DNA from 2 places in the Cohnella sp. GCM10027633 genome. Region 2 is predicted to be linked to the other one. Evidence: riboswitches for the same ligand, from Rfam matches in the RefSeq annotation. Region 2 holds a riboswitch; the other holds the start of a gene.
The links. Region 2 has a riboswitch for ZMP and ZTP ahead of rpiB (ribose 5-phosphate isomerase B). Riboswitches for the same ligand answer to the same signal wherever they lie in the genome.

Region 1 (15,399 bases), on a different contig from region 2:
CGATCGCGGGTCGCCGGATCGAGCACGGCGAATTCCATCGCGCCGTTCCGTGTCCGACGCGCTTCCGCCCACGTCCTAACCGCTTGCTCCGGCGTCTGTGCGCCAAGCGCGCGCTCGAGCAGCGCGATCCGCTGCTTCATGAGCGAGATTGCGGCGGCGTCGGCCGGCGCCTCAGCCCGGGAAGCTTCCGCGTCCTGCACCTCTAAGGCCGCAACCTCGTCGCCGAAGTCTCTCGAACCGCACGCCGTTAGCGCTAAGACAACCGCTAGCGCGATGATCATGGTCGTTCTTCTTTTGCCCATCCTATACGAGCCCCCTGCTGTCTAATGAGACGGAGGCGACTCGCCGGGCTAACCTTCTGCCTACGCCTTGCCGAACCGCTTCGCCGACCGCGCCTTCAACCGCTTGATCTCGATCTCCCGGTCCTTCGGAGGCGCGTTCGTGACGAGCGAGTCGAGCAGCTTCCTGGCCGCCTCCGTCACTTCCTGAACCGCGATATGGAACGCTTCCTCATTCGCCTTCGACGGCGCGTTGAATCCCGACAGCTTCCTTACGAACTGCAAGGCCGCCGCCCGGACCTCGTCTTCCGTCGCCGGCGGCTCGAAGTTATGCAACGTCTTAATGTTCCTGCACATCGCGCACCCTCCACTATTCCCATTTATGCTTCTATTATAACGCTTGCCTCGACAATTCGCGCGGCAACAATCCCTTTTATATATAATTGCATGCGCATGCACGCATTTTAATGAATTTAATTACACTCCGTTTGCCGAATAGGGCAACACGGAACCGACATAAGATGGAGTAGCGGAACAATGGAATCTCAAGCAGGATTTTACAATACGCTATCGAATTTTGCATCGTACGACATTTTTCCCCTTGGGAGGGTTCTCGAATGGGATTGTTCAGCGGATTGCTCAATAACTACTCCGAAGTATCCGTGCAGGAGCTTACGGCTCAATACGGCGCATACCTCATGCCGCAAGAGAAAGTCCAGATGGGCTTCAAGCTCGTGCGCGACACGTTCATGTTCACCGACGACCGGCTGATCCTGATCGATCACCAAGGCGTGACGGGCAAGAAGACGCGGGTCGCGTCGATCAACCTAAGCTCGATCTACGAGGTGACGATGGAGACGGCGGGCACGGGGTTCGACGACAGCGAGATCACGATCCACTACATAACGTCGCCGTACTACAAGACGAACAACGTGTCCACGTCCGTCTACAAGTTCGAATTCGGCAAGAAGTTCAACGTGCAGCCGATCTACGTGGCGCTCACCTCGATCGCCCACGAGAACAACAAGAGGTTGAACGGCTAACAACGCCTTATACATCAAAGACCGCCCTCTCAGGCGGTCTTGTTCGTTATCAGGAACCGTTATTCGTCCGCAGCAGCTTGATCCCGAGTCCGATGAACACCGCTCCCGTAATCCGATTCAACCATACCGTCAAACCGCCCTTGCGCACCTTTCGAGTCATGAAGTCGGAGGCGGCGACGAGCAGCAAGCACCAGATCGTCCCCGTCGTGATGAACGTCAAGCCGAGCGCGAGGAACGGCAGCGACCCGAATGCGTTGTCCGGACTGATGAATTGCGGCATGAAAGCAAGATAGAACAGCGCCACCTTAGGATTGAGCACGTTCGTAAGCAGTCCTTGCATATAGATCCGGCGATGCATCGACTTATCCTGGACCTCGATCCGCGTCTCCTCGGCCGACTTGGTCAGGAGCGACCGGATTCCAAGGTAGATCAGATACGCCGCCCCTACCCACTTGATCACGTTGAACACCGTCGCCGACTTCATCAGAATGAGCGACAGTCCCGTCGCCGCGAACGCCGTATGGATCGCCGCTCCCGTAATGATGCCCGCCACGGACAGCACGCCGGCTCTGCGGCCTTGGGAGATCGTTCTTCCGAGAATGTACAGCGTATCGTTGCCCGGGGTAATGTTCAGCAGCACGCACGACAGCACGAATACGGCAAAATGCTCGATCCCGATCATCGCGCCAGCCCCTTGAAGTAGTCCCGGACCTCCAGCCAACCGTTCAGCCTCACGTACCCCGTCTCGTTCAAGTTATGATTCGCCGTGAACAGGATGCCCTGCCCCGTGAAGCCCTGGAAATGCCTCACGTTGTCGTCGATCAGGTAATCCGCGCGGATGATGCTCTTGTCCCCGCAGAACACGAAGTTCATCTCGTCGAGGAAGCCGAAGTGCTCCTTCAGCCACTCGTACTTCGCGTTGAACGAAGTCGGCACCTCCATCGCGGCCGTGGCAATGTATATCTCGTATGTCTCCGACAGCTCCCGGATCACTTCCCGGCTGTGCGCGATCGGCTTCAGGTCGCGGAAGAAGTCCGGCTCGAGAAGCAGCTCGAACGTTTCCCGCGCCAGTTCCGGACGCAGCTCCCGCAGCTTCTTGCCGCGCAAGTCCTCGACCGTGACGTTCTCGTTGAACTTCCGATTGAACAGCTCGACGTGCTTGGTGGAAAATTCCGCAATGACTTCGTCCATATCGATCGCGATTCTCTTCATGTCTCTCGTTCGCCGCCCTTGCCGATGGATTAATTACATTATTCTGTGCCAACGCGAACGGTCTGTCAACTCCGTTAACGATGTAATCCGGACTCCGCCGCATGTACCGTATTGCCCAACAATGTAGCGATCGTTACCGGGCCGACACCTCCGGGAACAGGGGTAATCGCGCTAACATGGGGCAGGCAAGCTTCATAGTCTACGTCTCCGACATTGCCGGGGTTGTATCCCGCGTCCAACACGACCGCGCCCGGCTTTATCCACGAGCCTTGGACGAACCGCGGCTTGCCGACGGCGGCGACGACGATATCCGCAGTCTTCACGATCGAAGCCAAATCCCGCGTTCTCGAATGGCAGACGGTAACCGTCGCGTTCCGGTTGAGCAGCATGAGCGAGACGGGTTTGCCTAGTATAGGGCTGCGGCCGATTACGACTGCATGCTTGCCTTCTATCGATACTTGATAGGCATCCAGGATGGATAAGATGGCCTGCGGGGTACAAGGGGCGTAACTCGGCAGGTTGAACGCGGTTCTTCCGAATCCGAGGGTCGTTACGCCGTCGACGTCTTTCTCCAACTTGATGCGTTCGAAGGCTTCTCGTTCATCGATAAGGTCAGGTACGGGATGTTGCAAAAGAATACCGTGAACGAGCGGATCGTCATTCAGATCGCCTATCACTTCCAGCAGTTCTTCGGTTGTCGTCGCGCTCGGCAAGTGAATACGCTTCGAACGGATGCCTAGACGTTCGCAGGCGTTACCCTTCATCCTCACGTAAGTAGCCGAAGCCGGATCGTCGCCGACAAGCACCGTTGCGAGACATGGCGTAACGCCTCGCTCCGCCAACCGCTCTACTCTCGCCCGCAACTCCTCCTTTAGGTTGCGCGCAACGACCTCTCCATCCAAGACGAGCACCGCTTCTCTCATTGCAATTCCTCCCGGTAAACAGAAAGAGGCAAGGGATATGTCCCTTACCTCTGCCCAGGCGTACGGCTTACGACGCTGCGCGCTCCACCGCGGTGATCCGCGTTCGCCAGTTACGCGCAACCGTATTCAGTTGCTACTATTGTACGCCTAACGCGGTCCGCCGATCAATACCTGGCGATGAAATGACCGAAGTACAGTCCGAAATTGCAGTGAGTTCGTACGTTCTCCGCATTCCCGCCATTTCGGCCGATCTCCCGAAAAGTAACTATACGCAGTACAATTAGCCCGCTTTGCTGGCGATGGAGCCACGATGACGCAGACAATTACCTCGTCCACGCGCACGCCAACGTCAGCTCGCCGCCCTGCTCCGATCCATGCTTCTCGCCGTTCGGCAACGTGACGTCCACCGGCACGCCCGCCGGGGCGTCGACGCGAAGCTTGAACGCGCCGTCCTCGATCCGCCAACCGACGCGAACGTCGCCGCGCGGCGTGACGACGGTGCCTTCCGCCCAGTCTTGCCCCGGCAGCGGCTTCGGCGCGACCTCGATGCGCGAGTAGCCGGGCGCCGCTGGCTTCACGCCGAGCACCTCGGACGGGAACTCGTACAGCGGCACCGAGCCCCACGCATGGCAATCGCTGCGCTGGCCGACCGGATCTTCCATCCACGTCGTCAAGTTCAGCCCGACCATCTCGTGCCACATGTCCCACAGCCCGAGGGAGCGGTCGTACAGCCCGGCCTCCGCCAGCGCGCGGAACTGGTAGAACGACATCGAGAACGACGTCTTCGGCAACGAAGGTTCGTTAAGCATCTTAACCATTAACGCCGTCGATCGTTCGCCGCGTACGACGCCGGAGAGCACAGCCCAGATCTGCATGTGCTGACTGTACGACTCCGCGTGAGGCCCGTCCCGGAACAGCCCCCGCTCCTCCGACCAGCAGCTCTCCCGCACCGCCTCAAGGATCCGGTCGGCCCGGCGCCGGTATTCGGCCGCCGTGTCCGTCCGGCCGATACGCTCCGTCAAGTCAGCTGCGTTCGCGAGCGCAACCGCGTAGACGAGGCTCGTAATGCCGTTCGGTCCGTCTTCCGTGCAAGGCGGCGTGCCGTTCGGCCACTCGGCGACCCAGTCGACGTAATTCCAATAACGCTTGTCGTTCGCCCCGAGCAAGCCGCAGTCGTCCAGCCGCTCGTCGAACCAAGCGAGCACACCGTCTATCGTCGGCGCGTAGCGGCGCACGAGCGACAGGTCGCCGTAGTACCGGTCGTGGTCGTGCAGCATGAAGATCCAATGCAGCGCGAAGCCCGGAATGACCTGGCGATCGACACTCGGATAACGGGACTGCAACATGCCGGTCGACAGGCGCGAGGAATGGAATTCCTCCAGCGTCTTGCGCGCCAGCCTGTCGTCGCCGTTGACCGTGTACGTGAACAGCATCTGCAGCCGCGTGTCCATAATGTACTGCAATTGCTCGTAATACGGGCAATCCTCGTACGTCTCGTGCATGCAGCGCCGGAGCGTGCGCAAGCTGATGTCCCATAACGGGCGCAGCGACGCGTCCAGAGAAGAAGAGAAGCTCGTCTTCTCCTCGAGCGGGTATCCGGTCTCCCGGTAAGCGAGCCCGCGAATCGTCAGCGGCGCCGCGCCCGTCTCCACCTCGACGCGAAGGAACCGGAACGTGCGGAACCAGAACGGCTCGTACGACTCGCCTCCCGCCAATCCGGCCGGCCGATAGTTATCGGCGTCGCCCTTGAGCACGCGGCCTTCCGAACAATCGTCGCGCACGCCTTTGAGCCGTTCGCCGGGCTTGTTGCTAGGCGTCTCGTAGCATTCCGCGTAACGCAGCTTCGCGACGCCGCCGCTGCCCCCCGACAGCGACAGGCTCACGTAAGACGTCGTCAACTCGCCGGCGTCCAGCTCGATCCAGCCTCGGCTATGCGGAGGAATCGTCATTTCGCCTCTTCCTCCGAACGCCGCCAATGCCGCTGCCGCATCCCCGAAGAACGCCCCTTCCGCCCGCATGACGCGATGCCAGCGTTGCTCCCGCTCGTACAGGAACGGAATGCTTCTCGGCGTAAGCACCCACGGCGACAGCTCCCCATGCATGCCGGTCGGCTGCCTGAACGGCACCGCATGCGCCCATGCCGAATCGTCGTACGCCGTCTCTGCCCATCCGTGCGGATGCCGATTGCCGTCCACCCTCTCCACGCCGCCCAGGAACAGCGTCAGCCACGACTCTACTTCGAAGGACAGCGCCTCGTCCCTCTTGCATCTCCATTGCCCGTCGCTCTTCAGATCGTCGAGCACGGTGCCGTCGACGTCCGCGAGCTTGCCTTCGAACAAGAGGCCTCCCGCGTCCGAACGCATGACGGACACCATGCCGGAGCCGATCATGAACGGCTCCGAGCTATGCGTATGCAGCACCTTGGCCGCAAGCACGTTCGTTCCCGGCCGCAGCCGCCCGGTTAAGTCGACGGTCTCGTAATAATGCGCCAGCGCGTCGCCTTTGGCCGGCCCGATGCTGACCGATTCGCCGTTCAGATAGAGGCGGTAGCGGGTGTCCGCCGTTACGCGAACGATGAACGGAACGGCCACGGCGGAATTCGGCACCTCGAACGTCCGCCGGAAGTAGACGAGGTCGTGTCCGCCCATTCGCGACGTCCTAGGCAGCCCCTCGTCCCAGATCCATTGTCCGCTCCAAGTATCTACGGTCTTCATTGCCCGGCCTCGCCCTTGTAACCGTATTTGCTCAGCCACGATTCGCACAGCGAAGTCCACGTGCGAATGCGCTCCTCGCCCTCGGCGAGACCGAGACCGTGGACGCCCTCGTCATAGACGTGCAGGTCGAACGGGATGCCGTGCCGGGCGAGCGCCGTCGCGAACGCCAAGCTGTTCTCCACCTTCACCCGGTCGTCGGACGTATGCCACAGGAACGCGCGCGGCGTGTCGGCAGCCACCTTCTCGTCGAGCGAATGCTCGCTCACCTTGTTCGCGTCCGAAGCCGCTTCGCCGAGCAGATTGTCGCGCGAGCCTTCATGGCCGAACCGATCGAAGGAGATGACCGGGTAGCACAGCACGACGTGGTTCGGCCGGCTGCTCGCGCGGTCGATCGGATCGGCCGCGCCCGGGTCGCCCTCGTCGTGCTTCGTCGCCGCGGAAGCCGTCAGATGGCCGCCGGCGGAGAAGCCAAGCACGGCGATCTTGTCCGGATCGACGTTCCACTCCGGCGCGCGCGAGCGCACGGTGCGAATCGCCCGTTGCACGTCCAGCAGCGGCGCGGGATGACGGTTCGGCTGTACCCGGTATCGCAGCACGAACGCCGTAATGCCCGCCCCCCGCAGCCACTCGGCGATCGGCTCGCCTTCATGGCCGGCGCGCGTCCCGTAGCCGCCCCCCGGACAGACGATGACGGCGCCCGTAGGCTTGCCGTCCGACCTGCCCTCCGCCAAGTAAGGCGTAATTGCCGGAATATCCTCGACAGTTTCCCCCAAAGCCAACGGTGCGTTTCCTAACCACAATCTGATCTCTTCCATTGCCCGTATCCCCCTCTTCAATTCGACTAGTTATAGATTTCAATAATAGGCTCGCCCTGCGCGGAAGCGCAATCGACGATATACGCATCCGTTCCTTCGCCCGGGGACCATTGCGCTTCCGCTCCGTCGACGGTTACGCGGGAAGGCGCGGTCGACCGCATGAAGACGAATGACCCGCCCTCGCGAAGCTTCACGATGCGCCGGTCCGCGTCTCCCGCCTGCCAAGCGATCGTCGCCGGAGCGACGTGCTTGCCCGACAAGCCGATCGCCGCGAATCCGTCCGAAGCCGCCGGGACGATCGCGTACATTCGCGTCTCGCCGCTCGCCAGCCGAAGAGGCAGCTCTTCCCCGTCGCCGCCAAGCCAGCATCCGACGCCGGACAACGTCTCGTAGACGGCGAACCGATCGCCTTCGAGCCCCGGCACATCGCCCGCGCGAAGCTGTCCCGTAACGTCCCCCTCGTCGAACCCGATATGGAAAGCCGCGACGACGCCGCTCTTCCCTACCCGGTTCCATACCTTAAGCGGCACCGGGGCCGTATTCGGATCGACGAACAACCCGTCCTCCGTCGGCAAGCCGGGCTGATCGCAGCGCAGCACCGTGCCGTCGCGCAGCAGCAACGGCCATAACCGCGCCGGATCCGTCGCCCCGACGCCGTCGCTGACGTACAACGGCCCGCCGCTGACCGCGCGCAGCACGCCGGACGCGAGCGCGTCGTCGTTGCGCGTCCACCACATGTCCCAATCTCCCCAATGAAACGCGCCGTGGTAGAGAGAGTTGTAGGCGTTCTGAAGCGCGTGCTCGCGGAACGAGCCCGCCCTCTTCGGGAAGTAATCGTCGCTGTTGCGGTTGATCGCCGAATACGGACGCGCCCATAGATTTTCTTCGGCCATTCCCATGCAATTAATGATACGTCCTTGAAAATGCGTCGCCACCGACGCCTCGAGCGCTTCGTGCGTGCCCGCCGACGCTTCCCCGACCGGGTAGGCGCTGCCGAGCAGGTCCCCGAGGGAACTCTGCGAATCTACCTTCACGAGATCGATGCCTTCGCGCTGCAGCTCCGCGTGCCAAGCCCGCCAGAAGGCGTAGCCCTTCTCCGGCTCCGGATGCGGAATCAGACGGTCCGTGCCCGTGGCGAGCAGTTGCCCGCGGAAGCGAACGGCGAGCTCGCTATCCGGGTCAATGCCGTACCAATAGCCGTTCATCGTATGCCAGACGCCGACTTCGCCGATGCCGTATTGCTCCTTCAGCCGCCGAACGGCGGGAGCGAGACCGCCGGGGAACTTCGTCCGGTCGGTACCGAACGAGACGAGCTGACGATCCTTGACGTCCATCCAGCCGTCGTCGATCATGAACCAGCCGACGGGCAGCCCTAACGCCTTGAACTCTTCCGCCTTGTCTATCAGCCCTTGCTCGCTTACGGCGTGATAGAAGGCGTCCCAGCTGCACCAACCGAGCTTGTCGAACATCGGAGGGTACGTACGCTCGCGACGAAGCATTGCTTGCCTCCCGAGCCCGAGATACCCCACCGACGCCACCCGCTCCGGCAGCGCGAACGGATCGTTCCCGATCGCACCGGCGAGCAGCAGCGAGGATACGCGGCGGCCGCCGATGCGGTTCGGAGACACGGCGACGATTAGCCCGCCGTCCTTGTCCGAGCCGTCCCCGCGAAGCGTCGTCTTCTCCCGTTCGGCGCTCACCGTCGTCCATTGCACGTAGGAAGAGCTCCCCGCCGCTTGCCAGAGCATCGACTGCGTCTTGTCCGGCACGTCCGCGAACCGGTCGCCGAAGTGCGGCCTCGTCCACCACGACTTGTAGAAGTGGTAGGAAGACATCGCCCGTCCGCCGCCCTCCGGCTCCGACACGCGCAGCAGAATGCCGTCCTTCGGCGCCAATCGGTTCGATACGCCGAACGGATCCTGCGTCACCTCCGCCTCCGCGTGAACGAGCAGCGTATCCGCGTAACAGCGCAGCGTCAGCTTCAGCCGCGCATGTCCTTCCGCGTCCGCATAGCTCGCTTCGTACGCCAGACCTTCTCCCAGTCCGCGCGCCTCACCGTCGGTCAACGCCGACGAGACGATTCCGACCAGCTCGAGCGGAGGCTGAACCCCGTCCTCGTATGCCAACGAAGGACGAAAAGCCGGCAATGCTTGCCCCCCGTCCTTCCGAAGCTCCAACCATCCGCCGCCCTTATCCAACAGTTCCATCCTCGTTATCCCCCTTAACGATTCGCTCCGTTAACTCTTCGCATCCTCGCACGATATTCCGACGGCAATACGCCCGCGTGCTCCTTGAACACCCGGCTGAAATACTTCTCGTCCTGGAAGCCCGAGCGCTGAGAGACGGCGTAGATCGGATCGTTCGTCTCCTCCAGCAGCTCCTTCGCCCGGTCGAGCTTCAATAGCTTCAGATAGTCGCTGAACGGCTTGCCCGCCACCTCTTTGAAGCAATCGCTGAAGTATCCCCGGCTGAGGTTCACCCGCTGGGCGATATCCTGCTGGTGAGCCCCCTCCTCCAGACGGTTCTTCATAGCGTCGATCGCTCGGAAGATCGCGGTGAAGATTTCCGGGGAATACGAGCATTTCTCGGCATGGGCCGCGATCGAGTCCCGGGCTTCGTTCAGCCATCGCGCCCATTCCTCCCAATAGCGGAATGCTTCCGTCCGCGCAGGCCAATCTTCCGCCCCCGGCAACCGCTCGATATGCGACCACCCGACCGCCGCGGCCCGAAGCATCGCGACGAGCGCGCCGCTCGGCGGCCGGTTCGCATGAATCCGGTCCAGCAGCCGTTCGTAGGCCGCTTCGCTCAGCAGCCAATCGAAGCTCGTCCACGACTCTCGCGCCTGTCCGAACCGGACGTTCGCATCTCCGTCCGCCAAGCTGCCGCTCACCGGGATCCATGCCGGCGATCCCCCGCCGCCTCCCCAGTAGAACGCGACGTCGTCCTTCCACGCCCGCAGCTTGAGCGAATCCATCTCCCGCACCGTCTGAGCCGCGCTCACATCCACCCGGAACGCGAGCCACTCGCGGTCTTGGCTGGCCGTCCATTCATTGAACGCCCGCTCGTCCGCGGACGAGCGGGGCAGCCACCAAGAACTCGCGTCGACGGACGCCGCCTTGCCCCATTCCGGAGGAGGTACCGGCGCTCCGCCCGCTCCCGCCGGCGAAGCCCGCACGAGCAGCAGCCCCGAGCCCGGTTCCGTCACCGCCTGACCCGCGGCCGCCGGCCCGCGCGCGGCATCGTCCCGCTCGATCCGTTCGGCGATGCGGCGCAGCACGTCCTCGACCTGTTCCTGTTCCAGCTGCGTCTTGACGATATAGTCGATCGCGCCGAGCCTCATCGCGTCTTGAATGTAATGGAAGTCCTGATGGCACGTCAGCACGACGAACTTCACGAGCGGATGGCGCTCCCGGATTTGCTCCATCAGCTCGAAGCCGGACATCGACGGCATCGTCAGGTCGGTAATGACGAGCTGCACGTCGCTCTCCGCCAGGAAGTCGAGCGCCTTCGCGCCGCTCGCGACGTCCCCGACGACCCGTATGCCCGATTCGCTGTCCTTGATCGAGAAAATCAACCATTTGCGCACCAGGTTCTCGTCGTCGACGATGAGCGTATTAATCATGTTGGAACCCCCTGCCCTCTTCGATCGGCCCGATCGGCAACCGCCAGCTCATCTCCGTCCCTTCTCCCGGCGCGCTGACGATCCGAAGCGTCACGTGGTCGCCGTAATGCACTTTGACCATATTATTGACGAAACCGAGTCCGATGCCAAGTCCTACCTTGCGCAATTCGGAACGCCGTTCCCCGAGCAGCTCCGCGATCTTGTCCTCGGACATGCCGACTCCGTTATCCTTCACGCTTAATAGGAAGTGCGCGGGACCGTCGCGCTTCGCCTTCACCTCGATGATCCCGTCCGTATCGCTGAGACCGTGGTACAGCGCGTTCTCGACGAGCGGCTGCATCAGGAACCTCGGAATCTGCTGCGTCTGCAAGTCTTCGTCCGCTTCGATGCGGACGTCGAAGTTGTAGTCGTACCGGACGCGCTGCAGATCGACGTAATCCTGCAACGCGCGCAGCTCCTCCCGGATCGAGACGATGCTGCCTTCCTTGCCGAGGTTGTAATGCAGCACGCGGGTGAACAAGGTGACGAGCCGGTCGATTTCCGCTTGCCCGTTCATGCGGGCGATCAATTGAATCGAGTTGAGCGTGTTGTGCATGAAGTGCGGATTGATCTGGTATAGCAGCTTCTCCACTTCCAGATGGCGCTTCAGCTTCTCCTTCTGCTCCACCTCTTGGACGAGCTCGAGAATCCGCGTCCGCATGAGCCGGAATTCCTGAAGCAAGCCGTCGAATTCCCGGATTCTCGTCGCGTCGATCTCCGAGGTGAAGCGGTTGTTCGAGACGTACTTGATCTCCTTGCTCAGCTTCGCGATCGGACCGTAGACCGTGCGCCAGATGAGCCAGCCGAGGCCGAAGCTGACGAGCAGGGATAGCAGCACGAGGCCCGTGAACCGCGTCGTCCAGCTGCGGATCTCACCCGAGAAATCCCGCTTGTCCACCGCCACGATGGCGCGATAACCGTACTCGCTGCCCTGCTCGTACACGTAATAGTCGCCCCGCTCCGTTGCCGTCTTCCATGCGGATCCGATCGGATACAGGTCCGGCGCCTCGCTGAACGCGACGGTTCCCGAACGGTCGACCAGGATCGACTTGGCGGGCACGCCGTATTGTTCGCTGCCGAGCAGTCTGCGGTACAGGTCGAAGTTGGTCTCGATATAGACATAGGGCACGTCGTCCAAGCCGGTATAGCCCGTCTTACGGGTTACCGACAGGACGAGCTTCGTGCCCCCCTTGTAGATCGTCGTATGCGGTCCGTAGAACGCGACGCCCGAACCGCTCGCGAGTACCGGATGGTTCAGCACTTCGCGCGTTCGGTCGACGCCGACGTTCTGGAACAAGTAATCTTGCGCCCGCGGAAAATAATACGACATGATGCCGAGGTCCGGATTCGTGTAATTGACCAGCGTCATGTTCCTGATGATCTCTTGATAGATATCGTAGCGGTCGCTCTCCGTCTCCGCCGTCAAGTACGCCTGCACCTCTTCGCCGATCCGCCCGTCGAGCGACAGCTGGCGCGAGGCGTAATCGAGATTGTGCAGCGTCCCGTCGAGGCCGTCCCGGACTTTCTCCAGGTTCTCCTCGATGCCGCGCTCAATCTTGTTCTCCAGAATCGAAGAGATGGCGAAATACGAGATCATCCCGATCGCCAGCACCGGAATAAGCGTGCAGACGAGCAGGATGATCATAATGCGCGTGCGAAGGGAATAGGGATACCAGCGCGGCGGCCTGCTCCAAGCTTGATCGTCCTTCCGTCTCATCGACGACTCCCCCTCCGACTGCGCGCGTTAACGTTATTTTACCGATACTGGCCGATCTCGACTCTTACTCCTTCACCGATCCCAGCATAATACCCGAGATGAAGAAGCGCTGCAGGAACGGATAGATAATAAGAATCGGCAGCATCGTCAGCATGATCTTCGCGGCGTTCAGCGTCTGATCCGACACCTGAAGGAGCATGCTCAGATCGCTGGACGTGACCTTCGTCGGGTCGATCTGCACGATGAGCGACTGCACGTACGTCTGCAGCGGCATGTGGCTCGGGCGCGTCGTCAGGATAAGCCCGTGGAAAAACTCGTTCCAAGCGTTGACGACGTTGAACAATGTAATCGTCGCCAGTACCGGCAACGACAGCGGCATGTAGATCTGGAACAGCATCCGCCACGGTCCCGCTCCGTCCATGCCCGCCGACTCGTCGATCTCCCGCGGAATGCTGCGGAAGAAGTTGACGACGAGAATGACGTTGAACACGTTGACGAGCCCGGGCAGGACGAGCGCCCAGATGGAATTGATCAGGTGAAGATCCTTAATGACCATATAGAACGGAATAATGCCGCCGTTGAACATCATGACGAAGACGAGCAGCCACATCCAGACGTTGCGCAAGGCGTACTGGTTCGTCGTTCTGGACAACGGGAACGCGAGCAGGAGCGTGACGATGAAGCCGAGCGTCGCCGTAAGGACGACCCGCTGCGCGGATACGTAGAACGCTTGGAAGAACCGTTCGTCGGCCATGATCTTCGAATAGGAGGCGAGGTTGAACCCCTTCGGCCAGATCGTAACCATGCCCGACGCGGCTTGCGCCTGATTGCTGAACGACAGAGCCAAGTTGTGCAGCACAGGCGCCAGCGAAGTGAACGCGATAAGCGCCAAGAGCGCGATATTGACGTAGTCGAAGAGACGGTCGCCCGCCTTTCTGGATCGAACCATGCGGATAACCTCCTTCTTGTTAGAAAATACGGTAGCCCGCGAACTTGCTGGCCAGCTTGTACGTAATGGCGATCAGCGTGAAGCTGATGATCGATTTCAGGAGACCGATCGCGGTCGCGATCTCGTATTGGGCTTGTTGGAAGCCCGTGCGGTAGACGAACGTATCGATAATGTCCCCCGTCGGATAGACCAGCGTGTTGTACAGGTTGAAAATCTGGTCGAAGCCGGCGTTGAGCACATTTTGTAGGCTAAGGGTAGCGAGCAGCACGATCGTAGCGGCGATGCCGGGAAGCGTAATGTGACGCAGCTTCTTCCACCGCGAAGCGCCGTCGATTTCCGCTGCTTCGTATAGGCTCGGATTAATGCCCGTAAGCGCGGCCAAGTAGATGATCGTCGAGAAGCCGAATTCTTTCCAGATGTCCGTGCCGACGACGATCGGCCGGAACCATTCGTTGCTGCCGAGGAACATCGTATCGCCGGAGAAGCCGATATGTCCGAGCATCGTATTCAGGATGCCGTCAAGCGAGAAGATGTCGCGCACGATGCCCGCGATAAGAACCCAAGACAGGAAGTGGGGCAGATAGACGACCGTCTGGATCGTCCGTTTGAACCATCGGATGCGCAGCTCGTTCAGCATGAGCGCGAAGACGACGGGAACGATAAGTCCGAAAACCATTTTAAGCACGGCGATAATGACGGTGTTACGGAAAATCATCATGCTCGAAGGCGAATTCAGCACGAACTTGAAATGCTCCATGCCCGCCCAAGGCGAACCCCAGATCCCTTTGGTCGGGTTGAAATCCTTGAACGCGAGAACGACGCCGAGCATCGGGTAGATGCTGAATACGGCGACGAGAATTAGTCCGGGGATGAGCATGGCAGTGTAATGAAAGCTTTCTCTGCGGAAGATCCTATGCACGAATCCCCTCTCCTTTCGAATCGAAGAAGGAGCGCCAAGCACTTGCCGGCCCGGCGCTCTATTCCTTCGATGTTGCGTTGTGTTGCTTCGCGTCGCGTATGGTGACGCGAATCGCTACTCTTATTGCGCGCTAGCCGCTTGTACTTCGGTCGTGATTTGGTCGCCGCCTTGGCTCTTCCATTGCGCGACGAATTCGTCGAACGCTTCTAGCGGCTTGTTGCCCATGATGATCTTCACGTACGTTTCTTTCTGAAGATCGACGAGCGCTTGCCATTTGTTCTTCATCGTTTCCGTCGTGCCGCCGAATTGCTGTACGACGAACTTCGCGTTCGATGTCGCTAGCGTATCGATGCCGCTGGACCAAGCCGTATCCGTCGCCCATTTGCCGAGCTCCTTCTTCGGATTGTCGCGGTTAGCCTTGATGTCGTTGTAGATCGTCACCTCGCTCGGGTCGAGCGTCGAGACGTCGGCCGTACCGGCAAGCACGTCTTTGAATTTCAACCACGAACGTTGCGTCGTATCCGCGTATACCGCGCCCGCGCCGTTCAGAATGAACGGGTTTTTCTCGGAAGCGTCTTTGTACAGGTTCGCTTTCAGCTCCTCGAGCTCCGGAATCAAGCCCGCGCTCACGTCTTCCATGACGTTGACGTATTTCATCGCCAGCTCCGGATGCTCGAAGCCTTTGCGTACGACCACGTAGCTCGTCGTCGCTTTGTTCGTCGCGTTAATGAATTCGCCGTTCGCGTTGTTAAGCGGGTATGCCTTCCAATCCGCGTTCGCGTTGTTCTGCAGCGCGTTCATGAGCGGGAACGTCGGCGCCCACCAAGGCTGGAACAGCATGCCGGTCGTGCCGCTGCCGACGTTCTCGATCGCTTTGCCGAAGTCGGTCAGCGCGAAGTCTTTCGGAATAAGGCCTTGCTTGTACATGTCGGCCAGCTTCGCCAGCGCGTCCTTGATCTCCGGTTGAACGCCGCCGTATTGGAGCTTGCCGTCCGCGCCCGGTACCCACAGCAACGGGAATGCGTTCAGAGCGGAGAAGATCGGGGTGAACGTCTGAATGCCGCCGCCTACGCCGATGAAGTCCTTCTGTCCGCCGAGACCGTTCGTGTCGGCTTTGCCGTTGCCGTCCGGATCTTGCTCGACGAACGCTTTGGCGACCGCCATCAGC
Region 2 (15,399 bases):
GGGCGCGGAATCCGCTAACTACCCGTTCTGCACCATCGATCCGAACGTCGGCGTCGTCGAGGTGCCGGACGAGCGCCTGCAGAAGCTGGCGGAGATCGTCAACCCGAACCGGATCGTTCCGACCGCTTACGAGTTCGTGGACATCGCGGGCCTCGTGAAGGGCGCGAGCCGCGGAGAAGGGTTGGGCAACAAGTTCCTCGCCAATATCCGCGAGGTGGACGCGATCGTTCACGTCGTGCGCTGCTTCCAGGACGAGAACATTACGCACGTCGCGGGCAAGATCGACCCGATCAACGACATCGAGGTTATCAACCTCGAGCTGATCTTGACCGATATCGAGTCCGTCGACAAGCGGATCGATCGTACCCGCAAGAACCTCAAGGGCGGCGACAAGAAGGTCGTGCAGGAGATGGAAGCGCTCGAGCGCATCCATGCCGCGCTGCATGCCGAGAAGCCGGCGAGAAGCGTCGAGCTGTCGGCGGAAGAGAAGCTGCTCGTTCGCGACATGCATCTGCTGACGATGAAGCCGGTCCTGTACGCGGCGAACGTGAGCGAAGCCGACGCGGCGAACGCGGACGGCAACCCGTACGTGCAGCGCGTGCGCGAGTTCGCGGCGGCCGAAGGCTCCGAAGTCGTGCACATCAGCGCGAAGGTCGAATCGGAGATCGCGGAGCTCGAGGGCGAAGACAAGGAGATGTTCTTCGAGGAGCTAGGCTTGACCGAGTCGGGCCTCGATCGCCTCATTCGCGCTTCTTACAAGCTGCTCGGGCTGTACACGTATTTCACGGCAGGCGTTCAAGAGGTTCGCGCCTGGACGATCCGCAAAGGCACGAAGGCGCCGGGAGCGGCGGGCGTCATCCACTCCGACTTCGAACGCGGCTTCATCCGCGCCGAAGTCGTCAGCACCGACGACTTGGTTGCGAACGGCTCGATGAAAGCCGCGAAGGAAAAAGGTCTCGTGCGCTTGGAAGGCAAGGAGTACGTCGTCGCCGACGGAGACGTCATGCACTTCTTGTTCAACGTATAATCGGATAAGCATATAATGACTTGACACAATTGCGACGATTGTCCATAATTAGGGAAAATAACGGCAGGGAAGCACCCCGCAAAGTCAAACACGTCTCCTGTGTTTCCTTTGCGGGGTGTTTTCCGTTGCGGCGCAACGAAAGGAGCGGTAACGATGACGGAACGCGCGAAACCCCCAGAACGGCTCTCGAAGGTGAAAGAAGAGCAGGAAAGATATGCGATGATCGACGAGCGTTACGAGATCATAGGAGGCGTCCGTTATGATTTTCTTTCTTCGCCTAAGTATGCGCATCAGAAGATGTTGACGAATTTTTGTTTGGCGTTTCACGATTCGTGCGCGCAAGAAGGCGAGATCATGCTCGGGCCGCTCGACGTGCATCTGGACGAGGACAACATCTTCCAGCCGGACGTCATTTATATCGCGCGCGCGAGACTCGACATTATTCGCGACGGATTCGTCTTCGGCGCGCCGGATCTCGTCGTCGAGATTTTGTCCGATAGCACGGCCCGACGGGACAAGACGATCAAGAAGACGACGTACGAGCGGTTCGGCGTCAAGGAATATTGGCTGGCCGATCCGATCTACCGCACCGTCGATCAATTCGTGCTGCGGGAGGCTCGCTACAAGCTCGCGGCGACTTGGACGGAAGGCGATAGACTGGTCTCTCCGACGATTTCGTGCTTGTCGATCGATCTTGATGCCGTGTTCCCGAAGGAATTGCGGCAATAACAATACGGTGGATTACCGCTTGGCGCGCTCGCCAGGCGTTTTTTATTTTCGCCGGGGCCCTGCAACCTTACGGACGGCTAGCGCGTCTGTGGGGGTGGAAGCATAAGCCAAAGGCGCTTCACATCGACGCAATCTCATTACGGATGCGGAAGGAGAAACATCATGAACAAGAAGAAAGCGATACTCGTGTTGACGGCGGTAGGCATACTCGGAACGACGGCGGCCGTCGGCGCGAAGGGCATGTCGGACAAGATCAGCGGATTCCTGCGGAAGGACGTCTCGGTTACGATCAACGGCGAAGCGACGTCGCTCCAGCCCGTATTCATCAACGGTAAAGCGTACTTACCGATTCGCGACGCGGCGCCGACGCTCGGCTACGAGCTCGACTATAAGAACAACGGCATCGTGCTCAACGAAATCGACGACGAGGAAGAGGTCGAGTACATGCGCACGATGGGCGTCATCGTAGACGTGACGAAGACCGACGACGGCCAATATCGACTCGAAGTGCTCGGCAAAGGCCCTCATAGCTGGGTCATCCTCTACGCGGATCCCGACACCGAGCTGACCGACGCGGAAGGCAAGCCGTTCGCGGCCAAAGACCTGAAGGCCGGCCAGCGGATCACCGCCGAATTCGGACCGATCATGGCGCTTAGCTTCCCGGGACAGTCGCACGCTGCATCGATTCAGGTGCAAGCCGATTCGCTCGTCCAAGAGTCGACGATCCAGAAGGTCGAGAAGACGGACGACGGCTGGCAAGTCAGCTTCGGAGAGACGAAGGACGGAACGACAACGACGACGATCGTGCTGAACGCCGGCAAAGAAACGTCCGTGCTCGATTCTCAAGGTCAATCGGTCGCTTGGGAAGACCTGAAGGCGGGCACGAAGGTGCGCGCGTACTACGGTCCGATCATGACGAAGAGCTTGCCGCCGCAAAGCCCGCTGCACTACCTCGTCGTGCTTAAAGCGGACCAAACGTCGGTTGCTCCGGCCACGCAGAAGGAATTCCGCGATCTCGCTTGGTCGCTGATCTCCGCGGACGAGAAACCGCACGTCACGACGAAGCAAGACGAAGCGAAGGTCGAATCCGTGCCCGCGAAGGACGCTCCGGTCTTCGGCGGAGACGAAGAGCAGAAGAAGCTGTACGACGCGGTGAAGGCTGCCGGCGGCAACGTACTCACGGTAACGTACAATACGGACCGCGACGAACTGATCGGACCGCTCGTGCTCGTGTTCGATCAAGACTCGAAGAAGCTGCTAGGCTACTACCCGCGCAGATAATCTTATAGCCAAGATCCCTACGAATCAGATGCAGGGACCGTTCGCAACGTCATCTAAGGATGGACGTTGCGGGCGGTCCCTGTTTGCGTTGCAGCAACCCCCGGCGCCTCTATATAAATTTATCGTGACGAACCTTACAATATCTGCTATCGTAAAATCCAATTTATCCCTTATATCGCGATAACGCGTCGGATGGAGTTGGGGCGGGGACATGAAAGCTTACGGTTACTTAATCAAGATGCGCATGCTGACGGCCATAGCCTATCGCTTCGACGTCTGGGTCGGCATGGTCGGAGACGTCATCATGCTCGCGGCGTCGGTCTACATCTGGAAGGCTGCTTACGGCAGCGACGCGCTCGGAACGGGCGCTTCCGTCGTCGGGCTGGACGGCATGATCACCTACACGGTCGTCTCCGTCCTGATGGCCGCGGTGTTCAGCACCGGCGTGCAGAACACGATATACAGCCAAGTGCGCGAAGGGAACATCGCGCTCGACTTCATGCGGCCGCTCAATCTGCTCGGCATCTACTTCTCCGAAGACTTGGGCAGCATGGTCAGCTCGCTCGTGAACAAGGCGATCCCGCTCGTCCTGATGGCGGCGCTGCTATTCGGGTTCCCGATGCCGGACAGCCCTGCCGCGGCGGGTTTGTTCGCGGCAAGCTGCCTGCTCAGCTTCATGATCCTCTGGCTCATGAGCGCGATGGTCGGGCTCGTGGCGTTCTGGGTGGCGGAGCTCGGCAACCTCGGCATGGTGAAGGACGCCGTCGTCCGGGTGCTGTCCGGCAGCTTGGTTCCGCTCTGGTTCTTCCCCGCGGGGCTGCAGAAAGTATCGGAATGGCTGCCGTTCCAGTACACGTACCAGCTCCCGATCAGCATCTACATCGGCATGACGAAGCCTGCCGAAGCGCTGCGGTCGATGGGCGTGCAGGCGGCGTGGATCGCGTTGCTCGCGGCGCTCCTCGCCTTGATCTGGAAGCGCGCGCGGAGCAAAGTCATGGTGCAGGGAGGATGAGGCGAAGATGAACGGGGTCAGGCACTATTGCACCGTATTCGGCTATTACGCCAAGCTGGCGATTCAAAGGCAGTTGGAGTATCCGCTGTTTCTCATCAGCTGGCTGCTCATGATTCCGACGCAATATTTCGCGGGCATCTGGATGCTTCGCATTATCGTCGACCGCTTCCAGCCGCTCGCGGGCTGGGGGTTCGAGGACTTGGCGTTCCTGTACGGGCTCGGGCTGCTAAGCCACGGTCTCGTCGTCGTCTTCTTCATTCCGACGTGGGGCACCGAATTCGCGGTCATCCGGGGCGAGTTCGACAGGCTGCTGCTGCGTCCGATGAACGTGTTCTTCCAATTCGTGACGGGATACTTCAACTTCATCGGTCTCATCGATCTCATCCCGGGCGTCGTCATCTTCCTGTACGCGGCGCACGCGGTCGACTTCAGTTGGGCGCCGGACAATATCGCGAAGCTGGTGCTCGTCGTCATCGGCGGCTTGTTCATTCGCGGCGGCCTGTATACGATCGTCGGGTCGGTCGCGTTCTGGACGAAGCGAAGCCGCAACTTGATCGGTATGTCGGTCGCGACGCTGGAGCGCACGACGATGTATCCGCTGACGCTGTATCCGCATGCCGTGCAGGCGGCGCTTACGTTCCTGTTCCCGATCGGGTTCATCAGCTTCTACCCGGCGGAGAGTTTCCTCGGCAAGACGGCATCGTTGGAATTGCCGCTCGGCATGGCGATCTGGACCCCCGTCGCGGGCGTCCTGTGCATGTCGGTCGCTTATGCGATTTTCCGGTTAGGGCTACGCAGATACGAGAGCGCGGGATCTTAAGGGGGCAACCATAGATGGCGATCATCGAAGTGAAGGACTTGGTCAAGGAATTCGTCGTCGTACGCAAAAAAACGGGGCTAGGAGGCGCGCTGCGCAGCTTGATCATGCCGGACAAGCATATCGTGCGCGGAGTGGACGGGTTATCGTTCGATATCGAGCAGGGGGACATCGTCGGCTACATCGGGCCGAACGGCGCCGGCAAGAGCACGACGATCAAGATGCTGACGGGCATCCTGCATCCGACGGAGGGCAGCATCCGCGTGTGCGGCTTGTCGCCGCAGCGGGAGCGCAAAGCCGTCGTACGTCAGCTCGGCGTCGTGTTCGGCCAACGCACGCAGCTGTATTGGGACTTGCGGCTAGGAGAGACTTTCGAATTGCTTAAACGGATCTATCGGATCGAGGACAAGCGGTTCAAGGAGACGCTCGACATCCTGAACGACGTGCTGCGCATCCAGGACTTCATCGACACGCCGGTGCGCCAGCTGTCGCTCGGGCAACGGATGCGAGGCGATCTCGCGGCGTCGATGATCCACGAGCCGTCCGTGCTGTTCCTCGACGAGCCGACGATCGGCTTGGACGCCGACGCGAAGCACGCGATCCGCCGCTTCATCCTGACGATGAACCGCGAGCGCAAGATGACCGTCGTGCTGACGACGCACGATCTGGACGACGTCGAGCAGCTGTGCTCGAGACTGCTCGTCGTCAACCACGGGAAGATCGTGGAGGACGGTCCGCTGGACGCGATCGTGGGCAAGCTGGCTCCGAATCGCCTGCTCGTCATCGAGCTGTCCGAGGAGGTGCGAGCGCCGGAGCATGCGAAGGCGAAGGTCGTGAAGCAGGACGGGCTCAAAGTATGGTACCAATTCGAGAAGGCGGGCATTACGGCGGCGGATCTGATCGCGGATCTGTCGGGCAAGCTGCCGATCCGGGACCTTAGCGTGCAGGAGCCGGACATCGAGGACGCGATCCGGGAAGTGTACCGGACGACGGGGTGAACGACCTTGGCAGTCATCGCCTTCTCGCGGAATCGCCTCAGTGTGCTATAATAGAGACATCATGTTTTTTTAGCGAGTAACGGAGGTTGAGGAGAAGTGCTGGACCGTCTGCAAGTGTTGGCGGATCGATACGAGAAGCTGAACGAATTATTAAGCGATCCCGACGTAGTAAGCGATACGGCGAGGCTGCGCACTTACGCGAAGGAGCAATCCGGGCTGGAGGAAGCGTACCGCGCTTACGAAGAATACAAGCAAGTGCTCGAGCAACTGCAAGACGCGAAGGCGATGCAGGAGGAGAAGCTCGACGACGAGATGCGCGAGATGGTGAAGCTCGAGCTCGAGGAGCTGAACGCCCGTCGAACCGAACTCGAGGAGCTCGTGCGCGTGCTGCTGCTGCCGAAGGATCCGAACGACGGCAAAGACATCATCGTCGAGATTCGCGGTGCGGCCGGGGGCGAGGAAGCAAACCTGTTCGCGGCGGAGCTGTACCGGATGTACGCGAAGTTCGCGGACAGCCAAGGCTGGCGGACGGAGATGCTCGAAGCGAGCGTGAGCGATCTCGGAGGCTTCAAGGAAGTCATCTTCTCGATCAGCGGCGCGGCCGCTTACCGCATGATGAAGTACGAGAGCGGCGCGCACCGCGTGCAGCGCGTGCCGGAGACGGAGTCGGGCGGACGCATCCATACGTCGACGTCCACGGTCGTCGTCATGCCGGAAGCGGAAGAGATCGACATCGTCATCCACGACAAGGACATTCGCGTCGACACGTTCTGCTCCAGCGGAGCGGGCGGCCAGTCGGTCAACACGACGAAGTCGGCGGTTCGCGTGACCCACGTGCCGACGGGCATCGTCGCGACGTGCCAGGACGGCAAGTCGCAGAACGATAACAAAGACAAGGCGCTTCAAGTGCTTCGGACTCGCATCTACGACGTCAAGCGCCAAGAAGAAGAAGCGAAGGTGTCCGGCGAACGCCGCGAGAAGATCGGCACGGGCGACCGCAGCGAGCGGATTCGCACGTACAATTTCCCGCAAAGCCGGGTGACGGACCACCGGATCGGGTTGACGCTGCATAAGCTCGATTACGTGCTGAACGGCGACATGACCGAGATCGTCCAGGCGTTGACCCTCGCCGAGCAGGCGGAAATTCTAGAACGCGAGAACATGGGCTAAGCGTACAAGCGGGCTAGAAGCGTGGACGCCGGCAAGAGCTAGAGCGAAGCATGAAGGTTGGAGGCATATCGGACGTGAGCGATGCGAAGGATTGGACGTTAGGCGCGGTTTTGCGCCTTGGCGCCGATCGCTTGCGGCAAGCCGGAGCGGAAGAAGCTGACGCGGACGCGGAGCTTCTTCTTCTTTATTTGCTCGGGATGGGCAAGGCGGAGCTGCTGCGGGATTGGCGGGAGAGCTTCCCTGCAGGGAAGCGCGAGGCGTGGGATAGGATGCTGGCGCGCAAGTCGGCGGGCGAGCCGGTTCAGTATATCGTCGGGGAGCAATACTTCTACGGGCGGCGCTTCGAGGTATCGCCGGCGGTGCTCGTGCCGCGCCCCGAGACGGAGCTGCTCGCGGAGGCGGTGCTGACGGCGAGCGATCGGTTATGGCCAATTGGCGGCGAGGGCGTGGCGATGCCTGTGCCGGTCGTCTTGGACGTCGGTACCGGCAGCGGGGCGCTTGCGGTGACGCTCGCGGCGGAGCGGCCGGCGTGGCGCGTAATCGCGTCCGATCTGTCGCCGGACGCGCTGGCGATGGCGCGGGGGAATGCGGCGCGACTTGGCGTGGCGGAACGGGTGGCGTTCGTGCAAGGCGACTTGTTGTCGCCGTTCACGGGTGACGGCGCGGCCGATTATCCGCCGATCGACGTGCTGGTGTCGAACCCGCCGTATATTCCGTCGGCGGACATTCCGGGCTTGCAGCGGGAAGTGCGCGCGCACGAGCCGCATCTGGCGCTCGACGGAGGCGAGGACGGGTTGAACCCGTATCGCGCGATGTCTCGCCAGCTCTCGTCGCTGCGGCGGCTGCCGCGCATCGTCGCATGGGAAGTCGGTATGGGCCAGGCGGAAGACGTAGCGGCGATGCTGCGCGAAGCGGCGGCGTGGAGCGACGTCTACTTCGTCAAAGACTACGCGGGCATCGACAGGCACGTGATGGCGGTTCGCGCGGAGTGACAGGGCGGAGTAGCGTTACGAGATAGCGCTAATGCGTCGCGGAACCGGATTTCGTCGGTGTAACGTTATGTGGTAGCGCTATTTCGGCGTGGTTCCGGGTTTTGTCTGTGTAACGTTATGTGGTAACGCTATTGGTGTGCGGTTCTGAGAATCTACAGTGTAGCGTTATAAGATAACGCTATTGAATTCGACTATATGCAACAAAAGGCAAAGCGCCGACGCGCTTTGCCTTATTTGTCATCCCTATACCTCTATTGCAGTTTGAATCTAGACAGCACGCCGTTCAAATCCTCGGCGAGCTTGGATAGGGATTGAGACGACGAGGAGATCTCCTCCATCGTAGCGAGCTGTTCTTCGGTCGTCGCGGAGTTGTTCTGGCAGGCGGCGGTGACCTCGTTGCCCGCATCGGCGACTTCCTCCATCAAGGCGACGATCTGCTTGCTCGAAGCCGCGAGCTGGTGCGTCGTCATCGCGGTTTGCCCGACGCGGACGGTAACGGCACCGACATGCTCGTCGATCGCGTGCAGCGCCCGGTCGACCGTATCCGTCTTCGTCAAGCTATGGGCAACCTTCTCCGTCCCGGCATGCATCGCGTGGACCGCGTGGGAAGTATCCGACACGATGTCCTGAATGAGCGCGCCGATCTGCTCGGCGGACTTGCGCGATTCCTCGGCAAGCTTGCGGATCTCATGGGCGACGACGGCGAAGCCTCTGCCGTGCTCTCCCGCGCGGGCCGCTTCGATGCCCGCGTTCAAGGACAGCAAGTTGGTCCGGTAAGCAAGCGCCGTGATCGTGGCCGCGATGCCTTGGATTTCCTGCGAGCGGTTGCCGAGCGACTGAATGACGAGCGCCGCTTGCTGCACCGTCTCGTCGAGCGCTTGCATGTCCACGAGCACCTCGCGCACGGAACGCGCGCCTTCCGCCGAAGCGTCGGAAGCAGACTGCGCGAGGCGAGATACTTCTTCGTTGGACGACGATACTTCGTAGATGCCGTCGGATATTCGCTGTACGGCAGCGACCGCTTCGGCGACATTGTGCTGCTCGTTCGTAGAGCTGGTCGCGATCCGGTTCGTCGCCTCGACGATCTGCTCCGTCGCGCGCGTCGTCTGCTCGGCGCTGGCGGTCAATTGCTGCGACGAAGCGGCGACTTGGATGGCGGTGTCTTGCGCTTGGCCGAGAATGCCGCGAAGGTTGCGAACCATCCGGTTGAACGTGTCGGCCAAGTCGCCGAATTCGTCCCGGGAACGGACGACGATGTCTCGGCTCAAGTCGCCGTGGCCGGAGGCGATGTCCTTCATCTGACGATCGATCGTCCTAAGCGGCTTCATGATGGACCGGATAATATAGAACGCGACGATTGCGGACAGGAGGGCCCCCGCGATGAACAAGCCGTACATGAGCCACTGCTGCTCTTTGTCTTCCGTACGCCGGACGACTTGGTCGCCGGCGATCTCCGCGGTCAAATCGTCCACGAGCCGCGCGGCTTCCAAGTCCAGCTTCTTGCGGGCTTGCCGTTCTTCGTTGAAGTGGAACATCTGGGCTTCCGCGGCGTTGCCCGCGCCCATGAGCGCGGATACTTTAGCGCTTTGCTCGTAATAGTCCGCATACAGTTGCTCGATTTTATCGACGATCGCTTGGTCGCTCTCGTTAAGCGAGGGGTTGGCTTTAATCGTTGCGATGTCCTCGCGAATCGCCTTGTCTTTGTCGACGATCGCTTGGGCGTATTCTTCGGAGCCGAGCAGGAGGTAGCCGCGCTCGTCGTTCGATATGCCGACGAATTGGAATTGCAGGTCTTTCAACAAGTAACGCAGCTCGGTGTCTTCGATCGTCTCCGTATGGGCGTCCCGCGAATGCGCCAAGTACAGCTGGGTGACCAGGGCGAGGGAGAAGAGTAACAGAGAGAGGATGGCGAATGCGGCAATTAATTTATTGCGAATGCTCATAGATGGCCTCCTGCGCCTAGATGTCATGTAATATATCATCGGTTTATGGCGAATGAAAATTGATAGGTTTATAGATTCGAATCCCGGCAATACTTAGGGATACGACGTTCCGGAACGCATGGATCGGCGCCGACGGGTGCCACGGGAGCGAATAATCTATGCGCGATTTTCTGATTGTGCCATTTTCCAATTCTATTATCCTCGTATTCGTAAGAATAATTATCGTGTTGTTAACATTAACCGTGGCATTGGCCGCTCTTCTTGTTCGATACGCCGCCGCGAACGCGGCTGCGGGTATTCCGGAGGACGCGATTCGGATTCGGATCATCGCTAATTCCGATAGCGAGTTCGATCAGCGCGTGAAGCAAGACATCAAGACCAGCGTCTCCAACGCGATCGTCGCGTGGGGCGAGATGCCGGCTTCGCATGACGAAGCGCAAGCTTTCATTAGCGATCATCTGAAGCAATTGCAGAAGCTTGTAAGCGCCAAGTTAAGAGAGCACGAAGTCGAATACGGCGGCAAGGTGGAGCTGGCGGAAGTTCCGTTCCCGGCGAAGGAGTTCGATGGGGCGGAATATCCGGCCGGCGAATACGAGGCGCTGCGCATAACGCTCGGCGGCGGCGACGGCGCGAACTGGTGGTGCGTGCTCTTCCCGCCGATGTGCTTAACCGCGGCGACGGCGCAGGACGACGACGCGAAGGCGAAGCCGGCAAGCTTGTCGACCGGAGGAGCATCGGCGGTTTCCGGCGGCGAATCGGGCGAGGATCAACCGGAACCGAAGTTCTTCCTGTGGGTCATCATCGAGAAGATCATCGCGTTCTTCGCGGCTCTGTTCTCCTGATGTGCTATAATAGCGGCACAAGCATGGAGACAAGGATGGAACGGTAGCATGATAACGAACTATTGGTCCGCAGCGCAAGCGGGGACCGACATAAGGGAAGCCGCCGCGGCGCTCGCCGCAGGCGGCGTCGTTGCGTTTCCGACGGAGACGGTATACGGGCTCGGCGGGGACGCGGGCAATACGGAGGCGGTGAGCAAGATTTTCGCCGCCAAGGGGCGCCCGTCGGACAATCCGCTTATCGTGCACTTGGCCGACGCGGCCAGCGCGGAGAGGCTGGCGACGCGGGTGAACGACATCGAGCGGCTGTTGATGGAAGCGTTCTGGCCCGGTCCGCTCACGCTCGTCCTCCCGGTTAGGGAGGGCACGGTCTCGCCGCTCGTGACGGCGGGGCTCGATACGGTAGCCGTAAGGGTGCCCGCGCACGAGGTCGCGCGGCGATTGATCGCCGAATCCGGCAAGCCGATCGCGGCGCCGAGCGCGAACCGCTCGGGGCGGCCAAGCCCGACGCTGGCCGAGCATGTGCGCGAAGATCTGGACGGCCGCATCGACGGCTTGCTGGACGGCGGACCGACCGGCGTCGGATTGGAATCGACCGTCGTGCGAGTCGTGGACGGCCGCGTGCACATTCTAAGACCGGGCGGCGTTACCCGCGAGATGCTGAGCGAGGCGCTCGTCGGCCGCGCTTCGGTGGCGGACGGCAACGGCCGACCCGACGACGAGCAGGACGGCGATCAAGCGCGGGAGCAGGCGCCTCGTTCGCCGGGCGTCAAATACGCGCATTACGCGCCTCGCGGCGAGATGCTTCTCGTGACGGGCGACCCGGAAGCGATGATCGCCGCAGCGCAAGCGCGCGTCGATGAAGCGCGCGGCGGCGGCAGGAGAGTAGGCGTGCTGGCGTGCTCGGAGCACGCGGACCGATACGAGGCGGACGCGATATTCGATTGCGGGCCGCGCGGCAGGCCGGAGGTCGCGGCGCAGACGCTATACGCGAGGCTGCGCGAATGCGACGAACGCGAATTGGATTTCATCGTCGCGGAAGGCTATGAGGAGCACGGCATCGGCGCCGCTCTCATGAATCGCCTCCGCAAGGCGGCGGGAGGCCGCGTTCTGCGCGTCTAGAGGCAACCGTCTAACGCGAGTGCCCGATCGCCGACTCGTTCGAAGGGCATGATCCCCGACTCGTCCGCATATGTTGAATGAGGATGTAAGCGATGCGGCGGGTCGCTCGCCGCGCTAGGGGGGACAAGCGATGTCGGACTGGTCCTTCGCGACCGGGCAAATGCTGACGATACTCGTCATGGCGGTGGCGCTGGGCATGGATGCTTTTTCTCTGGGCATCGGACTCGGATTGAAAGGCATTCGGCGCCTCGACGTGCTGCGGCTCAGCGCGATGATCGCGCTGTTCCACGTCGTCATGCCGCTCGGCGGCATGGTCATGGGTCAATACGTCGGAGAGCTGCTCGGCGGAATCGCGACTTCCGCGGCCGGGGCGTTGCTGCTGCTGCTCGGCGGGCATATGGTATATAGCTCCCTTCGCGGCGAGGCGGTCGATTCGATCGATCATCGCACCGTATGGGGGACGCTCGTGTTCTCCTTCAGCGTGAGCATAGATTCCTTCTCCGTCGGGGTATCGCTCGGGATGTTCTCGTCGCACTTGTTCCTGACGGTGCTGTTGTTCGGGGTGAGCGGAGGGCTCATGAGCGTGTTCGGGCTCATGCTCGGCCGGCGCGTCAGCCGGAGGCTCGGCGGTTACGGGGAGGCGCTCGGCGGTGTTATTTTATTCGGATTTGGATTATTATTTCTACTATAGAGACGACAAGGCTTCGACAAGAGGGGGTTACCGCTTTGCTTCGCATCTTGATTGTATGTACGGGGAATACGTGCCGCAGCCCGATGGCTCACGCGATGCTGGCCGACTTGGCCGCGCGCAACGGCAAGGCGATCGAGGTTCGCTCGGCGGGCGTCGCCACGATGAACGGGCTTCCGGCATCCCCTCACGCGGCGACCGCGCTTCGCAAGCGCAATTTGCGCGCCCCGGGCGCTTCGACCGCTCTAACGGAGAACGAAGTACATTGGGCGGATCTGATTCTGACGCTCTCGACCAGCCATAAGCGGGCGATCGTCCAGACGTATCCGGACGCGATCGCGAAGACGTACACGCTCAAGGAATACGCGCTTCGGGGCGACCGGGTCATGGAGGACGTGGCGGAGGCGGAGCGGCTGTATTCCGAATGGCAGGTGCGACAAGCGCTCGGGCAGCAGCTGTCCCCGCGGGAGCAAGCCCGCTTGTTCGAGCTGCAGCGGACGATTCCGAACTTCGACATCGCGGATCCGTTCGGCGGGTCGCTGTCGCTGTACGAGCAATGCGCGGACGAGATCGAGGACGCCCTGCTCAGCATCGTCGAGAAGCTCGGCGATGACGGGGGCGAACGTCGGGGTCGCGGAGAGTGATTGATTTTTTCGGCTTCGTTCGGTATGATTAGAGCATAACTTCAAGATTCCGATGTAACTGGCGACGCGTAGTGGATGAAACCACGGTGGAGCATCGGGATGACGGCCGGTCGCCTGGGCAAAGAGCAACGTGCGAATGCACGTTTGCTCTTTTTTGTCTTTTTACGGCGTTGCGGATGTCGAATTCTGTTTGGCGAAGGGCAATTCAGGTATAATAGCTACGTATACGAGGGAGGTCATTGGGGATGAAGATCGCGATTGGGGCGGACCACGCCGGTTACCGGCTGAAGGACGAGATCGTGCCGATGCTGAAGGCGCTCGGCCACGAGCTGATCGACTTGGGCTGCGACTGCGCGGACTCGGTCGATTACCCGGATTACGCGCTGCCGGTGTGCGACAAGGTCGTCAGCGGCGAAGCCGAACGGGGCATTCTGATCTGCGGAACGGGCATCGGCATGTCGATCGCGGCGAACAAGACGCACGGCATTCGCTGCGCGCTCGTTCACGACACGTTCTCCGCGAAGGCGACGAGAGAGCATAACGATACGAACGTGCTGGCCATGGGCGAGCGCGTCGTCGGTCCGGGATTGGCGGCCGATATCGTGAAAATATGGCTGGAGACGCCGTTCTCCGGCGGCGAACGCCACCGGAACCGCATTAACAAAGTGATGGCGATCGAATCGAAGTAAACGCGCAAAAGCAAGAGGAGGGCTCGCCCATGACGTCAGAAGCCGCGAACGACATTACCGAACGGGTCGAACAGGTGCTGAGCGAGCTCGCGCAAACCGCGGCTCTGCGTCCGGGACGGATCGTCGTCCTTGGGGTCAGCACGAGCGAGGTGCGCGGTGAGCGCATCGGGACTTCAGGCGCCTTATCGATCGCCGAGCAGATTCATGACGGCGTCGAGCGGGTCAGGCGGCAGTACGGCTTCGACGTCGTCTGGCAATGCTGCGAGCATCTGAACCGGGCGCTCGTGACGGAACGGAGCGTCGCCGAAGCGCGGGGCTGGATCGAGGTGTCGGCCGTGCCCGTGCCGAAGGCGGGCGGCTCGATGGCGGCTTACGCCTACCGTCAGCTGCGAGAGCCTTGCTTGGTCGAATCGGTGCAAGCCCATGCCGGCGTCGACATCGGCGAGACGATGATCGGGATGCACCTGCGCCCGGTCGCCGTTCCTCTCCGTCCGTCCGTCCGGTGGATCGGACAGGCGAGAGTGACGATGGCGACGACGCGCCCGAGACTGATCGGCGGCGCGCGCGCGGTGTACGCGCTGGACGAAGCTCCGCGGGCCGCGGAGGGCGAGGTCGCTCCCGGCAACGAAGGAACCGCTTGCGATTAATCAGTCGCGATCAATTGAACTTATACTCTAGGAGGCTATCATCATGTTGGAAAACCTGAACAAGCAAGACCCTGAAATCGTCAAAGCGCTGAACCTGGAACTGAAACGCCAACGCGACAACATCGAGCTGATCGCGTCCGAGAACATCGTCAGCGAAGCGGTACTCGAAACGATGGGCACGGTACTCACGAACAAATACGCAGAAGGCTATCCGGGCAAACGCTACTACGGCGGCTGCGAATACGTCGATATTCCGGAAGAAATCGCGCGCAACCGCGCGAAGGAGCTGTTCGGCGCGGAGCACGCGAACGTGCAGCCTCACTCCGGCGCTCAAGCGAACCTCGCGGTATACCTCGCGGTGCTCAAACCGGGCGACACGGTGCTCGGCATGAACCTCGCGCACGGCGGCCACTTGACGCACGGCAACCCGGCGAACGCTTCCGGCTTGCTCTATAACTTCGTCGCTTACGGCGTCGACGAGCAGTCGTTCACGATCGATTACGAAGAAGTACGCAAGGCGGCATTCAAGCACCGTCCTCGCCTGATCGTAGCCGGCGCTTCCGCGTATCCGCGCACGATCGACTTCGAGAAAATGGGCAAAATCGCAAACGACGTCGGAGCGCTCTTCATGGTCGACATGGCGCATATCGCGGGTCTCGTCGCGGGCGGCCAGCATCCGAGCCCGGTTCCGCACGCTCACTTCGTCACGACGACGACGCACAAGACGCTACGCGGTCCTCGCGGCGGCATGATTCTGTGCCGTCAGCCTTGGGCGGCCGCGATCGACAAAGCCGTATTCCC

Region 1: linked by a shared signal. The riboswitch ahead of ACFQZG_RS24015 (bifunctional 5,10-methylenetetrahydrofolate dehydrogenase/5,10-methenyltetrahydrofolate cyclohydrolase) and the one ahead of rpiB (ribose 5-phosphate isomerase B) in region 2 are both predicted to bind ZMP and ZTP.

The regions. Positions count from the first base shown of each region.
Region 1 covers NZ_JBHTGV010000015.1:99,446-114,844, forward strand. The annotation lists gene ACFQZG_RS23990 (hypothetical protein) at 1-302, opposite strand, end outside; gene ACFQZG_RS23995 (DUF2277 domain-containing protein) at 363-635, opposite strand; gene ACFQZG_RS24000 (PH domain-containing protein) at 896-1,321, shown strand; gene ACFQZG_RS24005 (LysE family translocator) at 1,371-2,003, opposite strand; gene ACFQZG_RS24010 (5' nucleotidase, NT5C type) at 2,000-2,533, opposite strand; gene ACFQZG_RS24015 (bifunctional 5,10-methylenetetrahydrofolate dehydrogenase/5,10-methenyltetrahydrofolate cyclohydrolase) at 2,608-3,456, opposite strand; ZMP/ZTP riboswitch at 3,502-3,580, opposite strand; gene ACFQZG_RS24020 (alpha-L-rhamnosidase-related protein) at 3,780-6,170, opposite strand; gene ACFQZG_RS24025 (alpha/beta hydrolase) at 6,167-6,985, opposite strand; gene ACFQZG_RS24030 (Sip1-related alpha-galactosidase) at 7,012-9,192, opposite strand; gene ACFQZG_RS24035 (response regulator transcription factor) at 9,207-10,607, opposite strand; gene ACFQZG_RS24040 (histidine kinase) at 10,600-12,363, opposite strand; gene ACFQZG_RS24045 (carbohydrate ABC transporter permease) at 12,428-13,312, opposite strand; gene ACFQZG_RS24050 (ABC transporter permease) at 13,332-14,189, opposite strand; gene ACFQZG_RS24055 (type 2 periplasmic-binding domain-containing protein) at 14,352-15,399, opposite strand, start outside.
Region 2 covers NZ_JBHTGV010000007.1:258,419-273,817, forward strand. The annotation lists gene ychF (redox-regulated ATPase YchF) at 1-1,027, shown strand, start outside; gene ACFQZG_RS17855 (Uma2 family endonuclease) at 1,181-1,756, shown strand; gene ACFQZG_RS17860 (stalk domain-containing protein) at 1,919-3,037, shown strand; gene ACFQZG_RS17865 (ABC transporter permease) at 3,249-4,049, shown strand; gene ACFQZG_RS17870 (ABC transporter permease) at 4,057-4,869, shown strand; gene ACFQZG_RS17875 (ABC transporter ATP-binding protein) at 4,884-5,864, shown strand; gene prfA (peptide chain release factor 1) at 5,961-7,034, shown strand; gene prmC (peptide chain release factor N(5)-glutamine methyltransferase) at 7,109-8,026, shown strand; gene ACFQZG_RS17890 (methyl-accepting chemotaxis protein) at 8,278-9,969, opposite strand; gene ACFQZG_RS17895 (stage II sporulation protein R) at 10,194-10,811, shown strand; gene ACFQZG_RS17900 (L-threonylcarbamoyladenylate synthase) at 10,821-11,930, shown strand; gene ACFQZG_RS17905 (manganese efflux pump MntP) at 12,061-12,621, shown strand; gene ACFQZG_RS17910 (low molecular weight protein arginine phosphatase) at 12,657-13,262, shown strand; ZMP/ZTP riboswitch at 13,307-13,389, shown strand; gene rpiB (ribose 5-phosphate isomerase B) at 13,508-13,951, shown strand; gene ACFQZG_RS17920 (TIGR01440 family protein) at 13,981-14,598, shown strand; gene ACFQZG_RS17925 (serine hydroxymethyltransferase) at 14,645-15,399, shown strand, end outside.